3 regions of the Peribacillus sp. QJM3NY_7 genome follow, and region 2 is predicted to be linked to each of the others. Evidence: predicted binding sites of a transcription regulator. Region 2 holds the regulator's gene; each other region holds the start of a gene.
What was found. Region 2 encodes LexA, which represses DNA repair genes until DNA is damaged. Its sites were predicted from a motif close to CGAACATATGTTCG; they were not measured.
Positions count from the first base shown of each region.

Region 1: addB (helicase-exonuclease AddAB subunit AddB) is a predicted target of LexA. The motif match lies at 1,206-1,219, and genes of this name have one in related genera.
Region 3: AC0VX1_RS06555 (YolD-like family protein) is a predicted target of LexA. The motif match lies at 1,272-1,285, and genes of this name have one in related genera.

Region 1 is NZ_CM149663.1:1,227,185-1,229,462, forward strand. Features, by position in the region: gene AC0VX1_RS05910 (TVP38/TMEM64 family protein) at 1-561, shown strand, start outside; gene lepB (signal peptidase I) at 595-1,158, shown strand; gene addB (helicase-exonuclease AddAB subunit AddB) at 1,347-2,278, shown strand, end outside.
Region 2 is NZ_CM149663.1:2,077,197-2,079,474, reverse strand. Features, by position in the region: gene AC0VX1_RS10030 (YneB family resolvase-like protein) at 1-460, opposite strand, end outside; gene yneA (cell division suppressor protein YneA) at 480-791, opposite strand; gene lexA (transcriptional repressor LexA) at 946-1,569, shown strand; gene AC0VX1_RS10015 (esterase/lipase family protein) at 2,048-2,278, opposite strand, start outside.
Region 3 is NZ_CM149663.1:1,349,610-1,351,887, reverse strand. Features, by position in the region: gene AC0VX1_RS06565 (heavy metal translocating P-type ATPase) at 1-327, shown strand, start outside; gene AC0VX1_RS06560 (hypothetical protein) at 550-798, shown strand; gene AC0VX1_RS06555 (YolD-like family protein) at 895-1,239, opposite strand; gene AC0VX1_RS06550 (DinB family protein) at 1,450-1,920, opposite strand; gene AC0VX1_RS06545 (DUF3784 domain-containing protein) at 2,067-2,278, opposite strand, start outside.

The sequences.
Region 1 (2,278 bases), 850 kb from region 2:
ATTCAGCAATATCGCTCATTCGGTCCAATTCCCGGAATCTTACTGCCGATGCTGGAAGCTTTTTTGCCTTTTTTGCCCTTAGTGGTGTTCGTGCTTGCCAATGCAACGGCATTTGGTCTCTGGTGGGGGTTTTTATTTTCTTGGATTGGTGCGGTAGCGGGGTCCTTTTTGATCTTTTGGATTATTAGAAGATATGGTCAAATGAGGTTTTTCCGATTTTTGCAAAGACATAAACAGGTGCAGAGGTTGATGGTATGGGTTGAGAGCCATGGATTCGGTCCTTTGTTCATATTGCTCTGCTTCCCTTTTACACCTTCGGCCATCGTTAATATCGTGGCAGGACTTTCAAAAGTCAGTACCCTGCAATATGGACTTGCAGTAGTTGGAGGGAAGGCGGTGATGATTTTTACGATCAGCTTCGTAGGTTACGATTTAGTATCATTGATTCATAAACCTGTGCGAACGATCATTATCGGAATCGTCATCTTTATCCTATGGTATGTGGGGAAAAGGCTGGAAGTCCGGTTAAATAAAAGCATGAAGAGAGAAGAAGGGCAATAAATTAATATATAAATGCAGTAGGGGTTGAACTAGATGGAAAAAACAAACAAGAATTCTTTATCCGATTGGATAAAACCAGCGATGATAGCTTTTGTTATTTACATCTTAATCCGTACATTTCTCTTTTCAAGCTATGATGTTGAAGGAAAGTCGATGCAGCCGACCCTTGAAGATGGAAATAAACTTGTCGTGAATAAAATCAATTACCAGATTCATGATATCAACCGTTTTGACATTATTGTTTTTCATGCGAATTCACAAGAAGATTATGTTAAGCGGGTTATAGGGGTTGCAGGTGACCGTATTCGTTATAAAGATGATTGGCTTTACGTAAATGGTAAGAAAGTGGATGAGCCTTATCTTGAGAAATTCAAGGAAGGTTTCCCAGGACAGGATTTTACAGGTGATTTTACATTAAAAGAATTGACGGATATGACCAAAGTTCCGGAGGGCAAACTTTTTGTCATGGGTGATAATCGTCTTGAAAGTGCTGACAGCCGTCACTTTGGTTATATACCGGTAGAAAATGTTGTCGGTAAAGTGGATGTTCGATATTGGCCGGTCAATGATTTCAATTTTAAGTTTACAGGTGAGTGATTGTGGAAGCCCGAGTAAGATGCGGGCTTTTTCTTTTGGGGGAAACGCGAACGTACGATTGGTGTTTTTTTAAGGGAAACGGTAAAATAATAGAAAGTAAATCTAATTGGAAACAGAAACCTAGTCATAAAGACGAAAGTATTTCTGGTATGATGGATCTAGATATTATGTTGTAAGGGGGAAAAGAGATGTCACTCCGTTTTTTACTGGGAAGATCGGGTACAGGGAAAACTTCGAATATATTGGACGAAATCCGCTCTAAATTGGCAGAAGATCCCGAAGGAAGTCCAATTATCTACCTCGTTCCTGATCAGATGACGTTTCTATCTGAATATAAATTAATTAAAACACCAGGACTTGCCGGAATGATCCGGACACAGGTTTTCAGTTTTAGCAGGCTTGCTTGGCGCGTTCTTCAGGAAACCGGGGGGATGAGCCGGCTGCATCTTGACAGTGTTGGCGTTAATATGCTGATACGGAAGATCATGGATGATAAAAAGGAAGAGTTAAAGATGTTCAGTCGATCTGCTGATAAGCAGGGGTTCATTGCACAGATGGAGCTAATGCTGGCTGAGTTCAAGCAGTATTGCATCCAACCTGATGACATTCAAAACTATTTGGCTGAAACCTCACAGGCCGGCAGCGGCATTCAGGATAAACTGCATGATCTTGAATTGGTCTATCAGGCTTTTGAGGATGAAATGGTCAATAAATATTTAGACTCCGAAGATTATTTCACTTTGCTGATCGAAAAAATGTCAGAGTCTTCATATATAAGGAATGCGGATATATATATCGATGGTTTTTATAGCTTGACTCCACAGGAATTATTGATTGTTGAAGAAATGATGAAGCTGTGCAGGAGTGTAACGATCTCGCTGACGTTAGATCAGCCCTACAGGCAATATGCTCCGGATGATTTGCAATTGTTCAGGCAAACGGGAAACCTTTATCATCACCTATATCAGGCTGGATTGAGGAATGGCATACCGATTTCAGAAGATCGAATCTTAAAAAGATCGGAAAGGTTTGGAAAGAGTCCGGGGCTGAATCATCTGGAAACTTATTTTTCCATTCGTCCTGCACGAACGTTTGAGCAGCAGTCACCTGATGTAACGAT
Region 2 (2,278 bases):
GATTTTTTTGAGGACGGTACCCTTTTTCAACGGCTCTCATCATTCCGCGCTTTATTTTAAGATTATGTAGTTTCCTTTGATATTCTTCTACAATGCCCACTATCTGAATGACCATGGCATCCGAATCCGATAACTCCAGCTCCCCATCGTGTGAGAGCGTATAAATTTTCACATCTTCTTTAAGGATGACATGGAAAAGGGCTATTTTGGCATTCCCTCTTCCCAGTCTTGTTTCATCCTGGATTAATAGCACTTCAGCTTCTTTGGTTTTAAATAGTTCGAGCATGTCAAAAATGCCATCCCGATTCAACTCATAACCACTTGCCTGTTCTTTTATAATGGAGACAACTTCCACATCCATCTTTTCAGCCAATTTGACTAATTCATCTTCCTGCCTTGCCAATGATGTTTCCTGTGACTCTTTTTCGGTGCTGACCCTACAATAGATTACCGCCTTCATAATACCCTACCTTTACTACTTACTGCTCACTGGCCAAATTCTGGACAAGTTCTTCCCCTTTAACCGGTATGACAATGACTTGTCCAGGCTTTATCGAATCCGCACTGACTCCATTATTCTCTTCTATCCAACCAATGAATTCTTTTTTTGTCAAATTTGATTCTTCATATTCTTCGGCAATTCCCCATAGGGTGTCACCCTCGCTTACTTCTATAGAAAGGAAATCCTTTTTTTGATCATTGTTCAATGTACAAGAGAATAAAATTGAAAAGATGAATACTGATCCCGCTAATAGAATCGTATAAATATAATTTTTGTATAATTTTTTCATGATAATCCCTCCAAAGCGAATGTTCGTTCGTATGTTATGATCAAATTATAATACGAACGTTTGTTTCAGTCAACAACAAATTCGAACTTATGTTTGTATAGAGATGGGGGCCATGCTATAATGTAGCAAAGAACATTGGGGAAGAGGTGCACAAATGACAAAACTATCAAAACGGCAGCAAGATATTCTTGATTTCATTAAAGAAGAGGTCCGCCAAAAAGGGTATCCGCCTTCCGTACGGGAGATTGGCGAAGCAGTGGGACTTGCATCAAGTTCAACAGTACACGGACATTTATCCCGCCTGGAAAGTAAAGGCCTTATTAGACGTGACCCAACCAAGCCAAGGGCCATTGAAATAATGAATTTGGAGGAAGCGAACAATATTCCCAAAGTCAATGTCGTGAACGTGCCGTTACTTGGAAAAGTAACAGCGGGCATGCCGATAACGGCCATTGAGAACATTGAAGAATACTTTCCGCTTCCCGAAAGCATGGTTCCACATGATGACCATGTATTCATGCTGGAAATCATGGGTGAAAGTATGATAGAAGCTGGAATTCATGATGGAGATTATGTCATCGTGAAACAACAAAGCAGTGCCAATAATGGAGATATCGTCGTGGCGATGACGGAAGATGATGAAGCCACTGTAAAACGATTCTTTAAGGAACCGGATTACATAAGGCTTCAGCCTGAGAACTCAAATATGGAACCAATTATTTTACGAGATGTTTCGATACTTGGAAAAGTAATAGGCTTATATAGACAAATACACTAAAAGCGCTTCCCGCGCTTTTTTTGTTTGTTTAATTTATGTCCAGAATTCTCTCAATATGCATATGGAAGAGTAGATATTGAAATATTTTTTAATAGAATCTAGTTTCATGGGAATTTATACATCCTTTATAAGGGATGAAAGTTATACTATCGCCTTTCTGGTAATATGTACTTTGGAAAAAAGCTCATTGAAATAAAAAAAAGAGGATTTAAAATCCCCCTTTAATAAGGTTTAGATCGACCAAGTCATTCCACTGTTGAATCTGCACTTGTTGACAAGCATTTGCAAGTGCAGGGAAAAAAATACATATATTTATTTTCCCCTGATAACAAACTTCCAACCATATCCATCAGAGACCCGTTGAATTAATACTTCAATAAGTAATTACGACCTGGCTGTTTCCATTGGCTGAATTACCATCTCCCTAGTTAGCCCTACCATCAAAATAATGCCTCCTCAACTAAGAGAAGGCATTTCGTTATTTCTCAATATAGACCGAACGAATCAGCGTCCGGGTTCTTTCAGTACCATCCACATTTTTTTCCTTAACATCTATTGTTACATTATAAACACCTGACTTAGGTACTTCTGGAAGGGTGCCAGTAAAATTTTCAGTATCCATTGCCTTAATTGAGTTTTTTTCACTAATTTCATTACCGGTTTCATCTATCAGATGAACCAAAAATGTTGTACTGATTGGTCTTTTTTT
Region 3 (2,278 bases), 730 kb from region 2:
GGTGACGGCATAAATGATGCACCAGCACTTGCAACAGCTGATTTGGGGATTGCAATGGGTGGAGCCGGAACAGATACAGCAATGGAAACAGCTGATATAGTTTTAATGGCTGATAATCTTGAAAAGCTGCCTCACACAATCAAACTCAGTAGAAAGGCTTTACAAATTATTAAACAAAACATTTGGTTTTCTTTAATTGTAAAGTTTATTGCACTAGCTTTGATCTTCCCAGGATGGTTAACATTATGGATCGCTGTTCTTAGTGATACAGGTGCTGCCATAATTGTAATTTTAAATGCACTACGCCTATTGAAAGTTAAAGGATAAACACAATAATTATTCATTCTATAAAACACAGAACAAGACACCCATCATATGATTAGGTGTCTTTGATTTAAATAAGAAAGATTTATCTTTCGATTTTACGTTCACCAAAAGTGACTATGAAATTCATTTGGTGGTTATTCTTAACCCGTGAATAAAGAAGAGGTAAATGAGGTAATATATAGTAAAACACTTGAATTGCTTAAAAATGGAGGTGATGGCCTTATGTCTAAAGTTCTAAACACTTGGAAAAGTATGACTAAAGAAGAGGCTGAGAAGTATTGGAAAGAAGGCATCGGCTTTGAAATGGCCCATTACGATTCCAATATGGAAATGGATAAAGAAATTGACACTAAAGAGAAGCTATTGAAGAATTTGATTATTTTAGGCAAGCATACTAAAGATGAAATGAAAGACTTGATTGTCTTACCGGCTTCAGCTTTTGAAATTATCTATGCTAGAAACAAAAAGTAAGGACTTCTGTTAATCTTATTATAAAAAATCTATATTAAAAAGCTCTTCAATTTTGAAGAGCTTTATTATTTATTTAAAACTAAATAATATTTACTCTTAATCTCCTACAATCACACTAATAATCTCATCAAACTGAATATACTCAAAGGAACTATCTTTCTTCTGAATACGTAACTCTTTCGTAACAGGTTGTATGTACACACAATACCCGTGCAATTCTTGTTGATTTCCCGCGTTATGCAATGTAAAACTTATCGGTAAATGATATTCCATTGCATAATGAATGTTGTTTTCAAACTCTTCGACCTGGTATTCATCAAGGACAGGTTTTTTATTTAGGAAATTATCTTCCTCGCCCATTTTTTTATTCAAGGCCTTATGTTCAGGTAACATCAATGCTGCTTGCCATTTAATAATCCCTCTATCACGAATTGTACCCATCAGAAAGATCTCTCCTTTCTGTCCATTATACACGAACAAGAGTTCTTATAAAAAGCAGAAAAAAATTCCTCTTTCCCTAAATAAGTTCAGGCTAAAGGAACAATATTTATAAACGGCATTGTTTATTTTTTACAAATAAAAGAGACCGCGATTTGTGGTCTTCTTTCGTGTCTTATGGAACTAACGCACCCGTTAGTTGATTAGTAAAGTCTATTCAAATAATGGAACTTTTGGGTCTTTCCCATAACAATGAACAAGCATAGAGTGTAATTGTCCTCTGTGATGATAAACGTGAGCTACAATCTCTAACAACCATTCATATCGTGAGTAAGTAACGCCCCAATAAGAAGTAATTTCCTCTTGAAGTTCGACTTCTGTAAAATTCATAAATTTATCTTCTAAAAATCGATGATTTTTTATCAACGCTTCTTTCATCTCATATAAGCTTTTATATGTAACACTTGAATAAAATTTATTCATCTTGTCTTGGGATGCCCCGTCCGATATAAGCGAATCAGCTTCACAAATAATAGCAATGTGTTCTAACAGCTCTCCTATGGAATGCTTATTGGGTGTAGGTCTTTTTTGTAAGTCATTTTCTTCTAACTTTTCCATCATCTCAACAATTGTCTTTACAGCCACTTTAATTTGATTCAATGCACTATTACAATATGTATTCATCTTATCCTCCTTTACTTCAAATAAATAATGATATAGGTTCGTATTTCATTTTAGTTTTATCCTTTATGGAACTATCCTGCCCCGTTAGTGCCATAAGAAAAAGAGCTGATCGTGATCGTCACAGCTCATTAAAGCTATAGCACCTTTTAGTCAAGTAACCTTCTATTGATAAAAACATATACAATTGTTAATAAAAGCAACATAGCAATTATAAGAACCGTTAATTCATAAGGATAGTCAATAAAACTATTGAAAACTACTAACAATCCTAACGGTAGAAAAAAAGTTCCACCTGTCACTGTACCTAATAAAGACTTATTTTTTATCATTTTTTCATTAAATCCTGCTAACAACCAGG